3 regions of the Arthrobacter sp. 05L45_2 genome follow, and region 2 is predicted to be linked to each of the others. Evidence: riboswitches for the same ligand, from Rfam matches in the RefSeq annotation. Region 2 holds a riboswitch; each other region holds the start of a gene.
The links. A riboswitch is a leader RNA that binds a small molecule or an ion and turns the genes downstream of it on or off. The one in region 2 is predicted to bind thiamine pyrophosphate.
Positions count from the first base shown of each region.

Region 1: it holds a riboswitch for thiamine pyrophosphate, as region 2 does, so the genes downstream of both, thiO (glycine oxidase ThiO) here and AC1DHD_RS09495 (ECF transporter S component) in region 2, are expected to answer to the same signal.
Region 3: it holds a riboswitch for thiamine pyrophosphate, as region 2 does, so the genes downstream of both, thiD (bifunctional hydroxymethylpyrimidine kinase/phosphomethylpyrimidine kinase) here and AC1DHD_RS09495 (ECF transporter S component) in region 2, are expected to answer to the same signal.

Region 1 covers NZ_JBFTNO010000017.1:1,346-4,766, reverse strand. The annotation lists gene thiS (sulfur carrier protein ThiS) at 1-108, opposite strand, end outside; gene thiO (glycine oxidase ThiO) at 105-1,355, opposite strand; TPP riboswitch at 1,346-1,463, opposite strand; gene thiE (thiamine phosphate synthase) at 1,490-2,194, shown strand; gene AC1DHD_RS02695 (ferritin-like fold-containing protein) at 2,195-2,866, opposite strand; gene AC1DHD_RS02690 (RNB domain-containing ribonuclease) at 2,907-3,421, shown strand, end outside.
Region 2 covers NZ_JBFTNO010000101.1:1,502-4,922, reverse strand. The annotation lists gene AC1DHD_RS09500 (ABC transporter ATP-binding protein) at 1-992, opposite strand, end outside; gene AC1DHD_RS09495 (ECF transporter S component) at 1,006-1,638, opposite strand; TPP riboswitch at 1,708-1,846, opposite strand; gene AC1DHD_RS09490 (heme-degrading domain-containing protein) at 2,001-2,540, shown strand; gene AC1DHD_RS09485 (DUF4235 domain-containing protein) at 2,582-2,845, shown strand; gene mnhG (monovalent cation/H(+) antiporter subunit G) at 2,877-3,272, opposite strand; gene AC1DHD_RS09475 (MrpF/PhaF family protein) at 3,262-3,421, opposite strand, start outside.
Region 3 covers NZ_JBFTNO010000063.1:101-3,521, forward strand. The annotation lists partial or broken gene AC1DHD_RS07105 (ribonuclease E/G) at 1-1,554, shown strand, start outside; TPP riboswitch at 1,672-1,769, shown strand; gene thiD (bifunctional hydroxymethylpyrimidine kinase/phosphomethylpyrimidine kinase) at 1,759-3,360, shown strand.

The DNA.
Region 1 (3,421 bases), on a different contig from region 2:
GGCCTGGCCGTTGGCGGCAAGCGGCCGTCCGGTGACCCCGCTGACCAGGGCGCTGACGGTGGCGCCGTCGGCGACGGCGTGCTGTGCTCCGTTGAGCCTGATGTTCATGCTGGTGTCCTGTCTTTTGCTGAGAATCTATGGGCCGCGGCCTGGGGGCGGGGAAAGCGGTCGGGGCGGAACCGGGCCCAGCGCGGATCCGGCCGGCCGTCCAGCAACGCCTGGCAGATCGCCGCGGCGGCCGGAGTCAGCAGGACCCCGTGCCGGAAGAACCCGGTGGCGATGATCAGGCCCTCGATGTCAGGGCCATCCCCCGGACCGGCGACCCGCCCGATCAGCGGGGCGTTGTCCGGTGTGCCCGGCCGCGCCCGCGCTGTGGCTTCCAGCAGTTCGAGTTCGGCGACCGCCGGAAGAAGCTGCTGGGCGTCACGCAGGAGCTGGTAGACGCCGCCGGCCGAGACCGCGCTGGCGGTCGAAGGTGCGTCCTCGCGCTGGGTCGCGCCGATCACCACCGTGCCGTCGTCCCGGGGCACGATGTACACCGGGACCCCGCGGACCAGCCCCCGGACCGTGGAGCCCAGCAAGGGACGGAGCCGGGGCGGCACCCGCAGCCTGAGGATGTCACCGTAGACGGGGCGCAGCGGCAGCACCAGCCCCTGCGGCAGGGCCTGCAGATCGGTTGCGCCGAGGCCGTTGGCCACGACCGTTTCGGTGGCGCGGATATCTCCCCCGCCCTCCAGCCGGGCCCCGGCGACGCGGCCGTCATCCCAGAGCAGGGCGGCCGCCCGGCTCGGCACGGCCACGAATTCTGGGTCGGCGGCCAGCAGACGCCCCATCCGTGCCAGCAGCCGCCGCGGGTCCACCTGGTGGTCGGCGGGGATGGCGAAGGCGCAGGAGATGCCGGGGCTCAGGAGGGGCTCCCGGGACCGTGCCTCCCGCACCGTCAGGGGGTCCACGGCCAGGCCGCACGCCAGCTGCACCTCCCGCAGGTCGGTGAGCGCCCGGCGGTCGGCGGCGTCCACGCCGACGGCGAGGGTCGGCGTCGTGCTGTAGCCGGTGCTGCCCGGCTGCGGGCCGCCGTCGGGCAGGCCCCCGGGCGCGCCGTCGGCCAGGCTGGCGGCGAAGGCCGGCCACAGCCTGGAGCCTTCGAGCATCAGGGCCAGGAGGTCTTCCTCCTGGTAGTGCAGTTCGCTGACCGGCGCCAGCATGCCGGCGGCGGCCCAGCTGGCGCCGCTGCCAGGGGCATCATCGATGAGGGCCACAGTCCGGCCGGAGCGGCGCGCTGCCCAGGCGATTCCGTGGCCGATCACTCCCCCGCCGATCACGGCGACGTCGTACGGTACGGCTGGTGGGGTCATGGTTTCCTTCCCTACGCCGGTACTAACCGGATCAGGTCAAGCGGTCGGCTCTGACGCCCTCTCAGCCCGGCGGCCGCGTACGGCCCGCGGGCTCCCGCGGTATGCGCCCAGTTTAGAGGAACTACGCTTGGGATATGAGCCAGGACCTGCACACCACCGCCCGCCTGTATCTGTGCACTGATGCACGGAAAGAGCGCGGGGACTTTGAAGATTTTGTCGACGCTGCCTTTGCCGGCGGGGTGGACATCATCCAGTTGCGGGACAAGTCGCTGGAGGCGGCCGAGGAACTGGAGCTCCTCGGGGTCCTGCACGCCACGGCGCAGCGGCACGGCCGGCTGTGGGCCGTCAATGACCGCGCCGACCTCGCCTCGCTGGCGGGTGCGCCGGTCTTCCACATCGGCCAGAAGGACATTCCGTTCACGGCGGCCCGCGACTTCCTGGGCAAGAACACGGTGATCGGCATGTCCACCCACACGCCGGACCAGGTGGACGCGGCCATCGCCGCCTCCCCGGGCCGGACCGGCTTGGACTACTTCTGCGTGGGGCCGGTCTGGGCGACGCCCACCAAGCCTGGCCGCGCCGCGGTCGGAACGGACCTGGTGCGGTACGCCGCCGCGGCGATTTGGCGGGCCTCGGAAGCCGGCGTCGGCAAGGTCTCCGGAGTGGTGCCGTGGTTCGCGATCGGCGGGATCGATCTGGGCAACGTGGAGCAGGTGGTCGACGCCGGGGCCCGCAGGATTGTGGTGGTCCGGGCGATCACCGAGGCCGCGGACCCGGCGGGCGCAGCGCGCGCCCTGCTCGCCGCGCTCGACGCCGGCGCGGATTCCGACGTCGGCTAGCTAGCCCGCGAGCCCCAGCCCGGACATCCGGCGGGAGTGCCCGGCGGCGAGTTCCGCGGTGAGCTCCCGGGCGAGCTCACCGGCCCGGGCCGGGTCCTCACCGGCCAGCCCGTCGAGGAACGCGTGGTCCACACTGACCCGTTGGGCCTGGGTGAGCGCCTCGCCGAGCAACCGCCGGGCCCACAGGGCCAGCCGGGAGGCCAGCCGCGGGTCATCGGCCAGCGCCGCCTTCAGCCGCTCCCGGAGCACGGCCGTCGCGTCGCCTGCGGACTGGACCTGCTCGATCAGGCCGGCCGTCCCGGCGTCCACATAACCCGAAACCCGCCGGTAAAAGTCGGCGGAGACCGTGTCGATCACGTACGCCTTCATCAGTGACTCGTACCAGTCGGCGGGCCGGGTGCGCTCATGGAAGTGGTCCACCGAGGCCYGGAACGGCTGCATCGCCTCCTCCGCGTCCACGCCGAGTTCGGCCAGTTTCGCGCAGACCAGCTCGAAGTGCTGGAACTCGATGACGGCAAGGCGGCCCAGCACGGACCGGTCGTGCAGGGTGGGCGAATACCGGGCGTCGGAGGAGAGCCGTTCGAACGCCGACAACTCCCCGTAGGCCATAACGCCCAGCAGGTCCCTGCGGAAACGGTTGAAGCGGGCGGGCTCATCCGGGGAGGTGCTCATGCTTCAACACTAGCGGCGGAAATCGGGCTACCCTGATTCCGTGTCTCATCATCGCCTGACTCCGAGCGTCCGACAGCAGCAGAACCAGCTGGCCCAGGCGCTTAACGCGCTGCGCACCGTCCTGGAACTGCCGGGACCGTTCCCGGCCGACGCGCGGCGGGACGCCGAGGCCGCCGTGGCCGGCCATGAGCTGCCCGGCCTGGACCTGACGCACGTGGAGTTCGTAACCATTGATCCGGCGTCCTCCACGGACCTGGACCAGGCCCTGTACATCGACCGCTCCGGTGACGGCTACAAGGTGTTCTACGCGATTGCCGATGTCCCCTCCTTCGTGGCTCCCGGCGGTGCACTCGACGCCGAGACCAGGCGCCGCGGGCAGACGTTCTACACCCCGGACGGCCGGATCCCGCTGCACCCCGAGATCATCAGCGAGGCCGCCGGCAGCCTCCTCGCCGACCAGCTCTGCGCCGCTTTCGTCTGGGAGTTCGACCTCGACGCGGCCGCCGAGGTGTCCTCGGTGCGGGTCCGGCGGGCGCAGGTCCGCAGCCGTGCCAA
Region 2 (3,421 bases):
GCCGGCGGGATGGCCCTGAAGCCCTGGAGCAGGCCCGAGCGGCGGGTCCGCTCGCGGGACACGGCGAGGCCTTCGGCGGCCAGGAGCAGCTGCCCGGACTGGACGCCGCCGGACTGGATCCCGCCGGCGGGGACGCCGCCAGACTGGACGCCGTCCCCACCGGGTTGCCGGCGGGGACGGGTGGGCGGCACGTGGCCCGGCACCCAGACCCCGGCAGCGATGAGCATGTCCCTCGCCTGCGCCAGGACCTGGTCCGGGGCGCCGTCCAACAACACGGCCGGCTCCGTGGCAGAGCCCGGCTGCAGCACCACGATCCGGTCGACGAGGTCCTTCCACACGGCCACCCGGTGCTCCACCACCACCAGCGTGGCTCCGGTCCGGTCCAGGCACCGTGCCACGGCGTCACGGACTTCCAGGACACCCGCGGGGTCGAGGTTGGCCGTGGGTTCGTCCAGCAGCAGCAGCCCGGGCCGCATGGCGAGGATCCCGGCGAGCGCCAGGCGTTGCTTCTGTCCGCCCGAGAGCGCGGACGTCGGGTGCTGCAGCGGCAGGCCGGCCAGCCCGACGTCGTCGAGCGCCTCCGCGACCCGCCGCCAGATCTCCGCCGGGGGCACGGAAAGGTTCTCGGCGCCGAAGGCGACGTCGTCACCCAGCCGCGAGAGCACCACCTGGGTTTCGGGGTCCTGCTGGACCAGGCCCGCCGTGCCGCGCCGGGCCCGGGGCGGGGCGCCGTCGATCAGCAGGCTGCCGGTCTCGTCCGAATCCTCGGAGTCCGCGGCCGGTCCCGCGCCGGCGCTGTCGCCGAGCACCCCCGCCAGGGCGTGCAGCAGCGTGGATTTTCCCGCGCCGGACGGCCCCAGGAGCAGCACGCGTTCGCCGGGGCTGATGTCCAGGTCCAAGCCGCTCACGGCCGGGCGGGTGCGGCCGGCATGCCGCCAGCCCCAGCCGCGGGCGGTGACCGCAGCCGGGCGCACGTCGTCGAGGGTTCCCATACGTGTCCGGGCCCTAGGAGAACACGGGTTCCGTTGCCGCCTTGCGGGACGCGAAGGAAGCCAGCACACCGGTCCGGGCCAGGCCGCGGGTGGCGATCCAGGCCAGGGCGCCGGCGATCACGGCCCCGGAGATGGCGCAGAAAATGATGTAGGCGAGCTTGTCACCGGTCTCGTACGCGATGTTCCAGCCCCAGGGCAGGAAGGAGTCGTTCAGGCCGCAGAACAGGCCGGCGCCCGCTCCGGCCAGCAGCGAGACCGGCAGGTTGAACCGCTTGTAGAGGAACGCGGCGAAGATGAGCTCCGCGCCGAGGCCCTGCAGGAAGCCGGAGAACAGCACGGACGCGCCGTACTGCGAGCCCATGATCAGCTCCCCCGTGGCGGCTACGGTTTCGCAGAACACGGCCGCTCCCGGCTTGCGGATAACCAGCATGCCCAGAATCGCGGGGATCATCCACCCGCCGGCGTACAGCCCGGTCAGTGGCGGGTAGACCGCGTTCAGCGGCGTGGTCACCACGTTCGCGCCCTGGTCCCAGGCCCAGAAAATTACGCCGCCGGCAACAGCGATCAACGCCGCCACCACAATGTCCACCACCCGCCAGGTGTATTTGCCCGTGGTCAGTGTCTGCTTTGCAGAAATATCAGTCATGTCTTCCTCCTGAGGTACAGGAGGGGAGGGTGCTCCGGTGGCGCCGCGGTTTGCACCGCGGGTGCCGGGCACCCTGAGAACTCGACTCCCTTGCGCCGGTACTAACCGGATCAGGTTCGAGGGTCTGCGGCTGTCCGCACTCTCAGCGCCCACCTAAGGTTCCGGACTGCTCCGGAGGCCCGACGGCGGCGCTCCCCTGTCGTATGCAATTCACCCTTGTGGGCTGGCTCAGTTTACACCCGGCAGATCGCCCGCACGAGCCGGTGACCGGGATCGGCCTGCTTGGTAGAGTCTGCTCAGATCGCGAGCATCGGCCGCAGCCGCGGCCGGGCCCCGGCCGCGGCTGACGGAAGGTGATTCCTTTGACCGACTCCCCAGCGCCTTCCCCCGACTTCGACCCCGATTCCGCGGAGCCCCAGCCGCCGGGTTCCCTGGCGGCGCTCATCGGCCGCATCCTCACCGAAATCGAGGAGCTCCAGTTCCGGTCCTTCAGCAAGGACGACGCCCTGGACCTGGGGCTGCTCCTGGTGGAACTGGGCCGGGAGCGCTCCCATCCGATCGCCATCGACATCACCAAGGGCGAGCAGGTGCTCTTCCACGCGGCGCTGGAGGGCGCCACCCCTGACAACGGCCGCTGGATCAAAGCCAAGCAGCGCACGGCCGTGCGGTACGAGGTCCCGTCCCTGCTCGTGGGGCTGCGGGCGCGGGCGTCCGGGCGGCGGATCGAGGACAACGCCTGGTTCGACCAGCTGGAATTCGCGGCCCACGGCGGCTCCTTCCCGATCTACCTGCGCGGAACCGGAATGATCGGCACGGTCACCGTATCCGGCCTGCCGCAGAAGGCTGACCATGAGCTGGTGGTCGAGGCGCTGTCGGAAATCCTCGGACGGCAGGGACGCTAGGCTAGGGGGAGCCCTGTTTCCGCCCGCAAGGAGTACGACGCATGAACATCCTCATCAAGTTGCTCGGCACCGGCATCAGCCTCGTCGCCGGTTTCGTCGGGACCAAGCTGGTCGACACCGCGTGGGAGAAGACCACCGGCAACAAGCCGCCGAAGGGCCACGACGACGACGTCCCCACCACCCTGCGCCAGGCCCTGACGTTCGCGCTGATCTCCGCTTCGGTCAGCGCCATCATCCAGGTCCTCGCCAACCGCGGCACCCAGCGCGCCATCAGCCGCTTCGCCAAGACCCAGGACATCGTCTAAGGGCACACCGCTATGGGCACACCGCCCGGCGTCACTCGCCGTCGTCGGTGAACCCGCGTTTCCCGGCCGCCTGCTGCACCACGGCTTCGAGCTCGTCGGCGCTGAGCAGTTCCGGGTGCAGGTGCTTGGTCCGGTAGCCGGCCCGGCCCACCATGTGGGCCGAGACCGGCACCGTGAGCAGCTGGAAGATCCACGCGACCACCAGCACCGGCCACACCCACCATGTGCGCATCTGCAGCCCGACGGCGCACAGCAGCAGGAACAGCCCCAGTACCTGCGGCTTGGTGGCGGCGTGCATCCGGCTCATCAGGTCCGGGAAGCGCAGCAGGCCGATCGCGGCGCCGAGGGACATGAGCGCCCCCACCACCATAAAGACGGCAGAGACTGCGTCGATCACGGTATCCACGGAGCTCGTCTCAGGATTCATTGGGCTGCTTCCTCCGGTCCGCCACGAACCGTGCCACCGTCACCGAGCCGACGAAGCCGATGATGGAGATGGCCACGAGCAGCATCAGGTTGTTCAGGTGCCGGTTGACGGCCATGTCGATGCAGAGCGCCGCGCCGAGGATGGCCAGC
Region 3 (3,421 bases), on a different contig from region 2:
ATCGAGGCCTACGTCACCTACGTGGCACCGGACCTGGTGGGCCGGCTCGAGAAGTGGACCAAGGACACCGACATCTTCGCCGCCTGGCGCATCGACGAGCAGATCCACAAGGCGCTTGACCGCAAGGTCTTCCTGCCGTCCGGCGGTTCGCTCGTGATCGACCGCACCGAAGCCATGACCGTGGTGGACGTCAACACGGGCAAGTTCACCGGCAGCGGCGGCAACCTCGAGGAAACCGTCACCAAGAACAACCTGGAAGCGGCCGAGGAAGTTGTCCGGCAGCTGCGCCTGCGCGACATCGGCGGCATCATCGTCATCGACTTCATCGACATGGTGCTCGAATCCAACCGGGATCTCGTACTGCGCCGCATGGTGGAGTGCCTGGGCCGGGACCGGACCAAGCACCAGGTCGCCGAGGTGACCTCACTCGGCCTTGTGCAGATGACCCGCAAGCGGATGGGCACCGGGCTCCTGGAAGTCTTCGGCGAGCAGTGCGAAGCGTGTGCCGGCCGGGGCATCGTCACCCACGACGAACCCGTCGAGCACCGCCGCGCCAACACCGTCGCCGCTGAGCACCACGTCCCGCGGACCGAACACCAGCCTGCAGCCCGAAGTGAGCGCAAGCGTCGCCGCGGCAAGGGCGGCCAGGGGAACGGCGAGGCCATGCCGTCCACGCCGGCCGTTGCAGCCCACCCCGAGCCGACGGAAGCGGAACGCCACGCCAAGGCGGAGGCAACCCGCGCGGCACTGGCGAACATCGCCGCCGCCGCGCACGCCGCCCACCTGCACGACGGCGACGCGCATTCCGCGCCGGACGCCGCCACCCGGCAGGCCGCGCTCGATGCCGCGGTAGAGCTCGCTTCGACGGAGGAAGCCGCCGGACGTCCGGCCGCGGTCCTGACCTTCGGCGGCGAACAGGTCGCCCTGCCGTTCGTCGAGCACGCCGAGGAAACCCGGCAACCGGCGCTGACCCTGGACCTGCTGACCGAGGCTTTCGCGAGCCTGGGCGACTCCGAGTCCGGTGCGCAGACGGCGGCGGCCCCTGCGGTCGAGACGGCTGCAGCCGAAACTCCGGCGGCCGGGACCGCCGGCGAGGCCCCAGCGGCGTCGCCCCGTGCCACCCGGGGACGGGGACGGGCCCGCACTGCCCGGATCCAGCCGCCAGGCACCCGCACCCGCGAAGAGCAGGCATCGGCACGCCAGGAGGCCGCCAAGGCCCCGGCCCAACAGGCCCCGGCACGCCAGGAGCCCGCCAAGGCCCCCGCGGCTAAGGCTCCGGCCGCAGCAGCGCCTGCTGCCAAGGCTCCCGTCAACCAGGCCCCTGCGGGTTCGGCAGACGGCACGGCACCCCGCCGGGTCCGCCGTAACCGCAGCGCCAGCCGCGCCCAGGGTGCCGCCAACGAGACGTCCGTGCAGCAGCGCGAGAACGCACCGTCGGTAGCAGCAGTCTCCGTCCACGAGGCCAAGGCGCCGGAACCGGCAACGCCCGCCGCTAAGTCCGCCGCTGCGGAACCGGTCATCCTCGGCGTCGGCGTACCGGCCTCGGAGCTCTAGGCCCGGGAAAACCCCACCGCCCGCGGGTATCGTCCGGGCCCGACGTAACATCACGTCGGGCCCGGACGGTGCCCGCGAGTGCGTTAACGGCCCGGAGCTGCGGGGCGGCTAGGCTGGGGAACTGACACGGGGTGCCGCGCATCGAGCCGGCTGAGATCCAGACCCGTTGAACCTGTCCGGTTAGCACCGGCGAAGGGATGTCTTATGCTTTCAACCACCCCGCAGGTAACCGCGCCCCCGGCGGCCCAGCCGGACCCCTCCCGCCCTGCCCCCATCCTGCATTCGGCGTTCCCGGGCCGGGCGGCAGCCCATACGCGGCCCGCTACCGCCCGGATACCCCGCGTCCTGGCCATCGCCGGGTCCGACCCGTCCGGCGGGGCCGGCATCCAGGCGGACCTGAAGAGCATCGCGGCGAACGGAGGCTACGGGATGGCCGCCGTCACGGCCCTGACCGCCCAAAACACCCGGGGTGTGCGGGCCGTGCACGTGCCCCCGGCCTCCTTCCTCACCGCCCAGCTCGAGGCTGTCAGCGATGACATCACCATCGACGCCGTCAAAATCGGGATGCTCGGCGACGCCGCGGTGATTACCGCCGTCCGGGACTGGCTCGAGAAGGTGCGGCCCGCCGTCGTCGTCCTGGACCCGGTCATGGTGGCAACCAGCGGCGACAGGCTGCTCCGCGAATCCGCGGAGGACGCCCTGAGGTCCCTCCTGCCCCTGGCGCACCTCATCACCCCCAACCTGGCCGAGCTCGCCATCCTGGTCGGAGAACCGACCGCCCGGGACTGGGCCGGGGCGTTGGAACAGGGCAAACGCCTCGCGGCGCAAACCGGGACCACGGTGCTGGTCAAGGGCGGACACCTGCCCGATGGCGGCACCTGTCCGGACGCGCTGGTCAACACCGGGGGAGTGCTCCGCGGGGAGACCGTGGAGGTGCCCGGTGAGCGGATCGCCACCCGCAACAGCCACGGTACGGGCTGTTCCCTGTCCTCGGCGCTGGCCACCGCCCAGGTCCGGTGCCAGGACTGGGAAGCGGCGCTGCGGGAAGTCAAACCGTGGCTTCAGGGGGCGCTGGCGGACGCCGGACGCCTCGAAGTTGGCACCGGCAACGGCCCGGTGCACCACTTCCACCACGTAACCGGCGCCCGGCCGCCGGCTGACGGCGACTTCGCCGAGGGCCTCGACGGGATCGCCACCGGCGGCCTGGACGCTATTTATGGTCTGGACTTCATCCGGGGGCTGGCCAGCGGCGCCCTGCCCGAACACGAGTTCGCCTACTACCTGCGCCAGGACGCCTTGTACCTCAACGGCTATTCACGGGTCCTGGCCCGCGCGGCCGCCCTGGCGCCGTCGGAAGCGGAACAGCTCTTCTGGGCCCGGTCGGCGCAACAGTGCCTCGAGGTCGAATCCGAGCTGCACCGGACCTGGCTGGCCGGACGCGCGGGGGAGGCGCGGCCCGGTCCGGTCACGAAGGCCTACGTGGACCATCTCCTCGCGGCCTCGCTGGGCAGTTACGGCGTCCTCACCGCGGCAGCGCTGCCTTGTTTCTGGCTCTACGCCGAGGTGGGCGCAACCTTGCACAGGCAATACCTCGACGCCGGCGCGCCGGCCGAGCACCCCTACGCGGAGTGGCTTCGCACCTACGCCGACGAGGCCTTCGCCGAGGCTACGCGGCAGGCAATCCGGTACACCGACGCCGCGGCCCGGCGCGGTTTCGAGTCGGAGCGGACCGCCATGACCGAGGCGTTCCGGCAGTCCTGCGACTACGAGGTGGCGTTCTTCGACGCGCCGAGGCTGCACGCCTGACGCGGCCCCGGCCCTGCGGCCGGTAACATTATGGGGCGCGGTTCCGGAAGTCGCCGCGGCA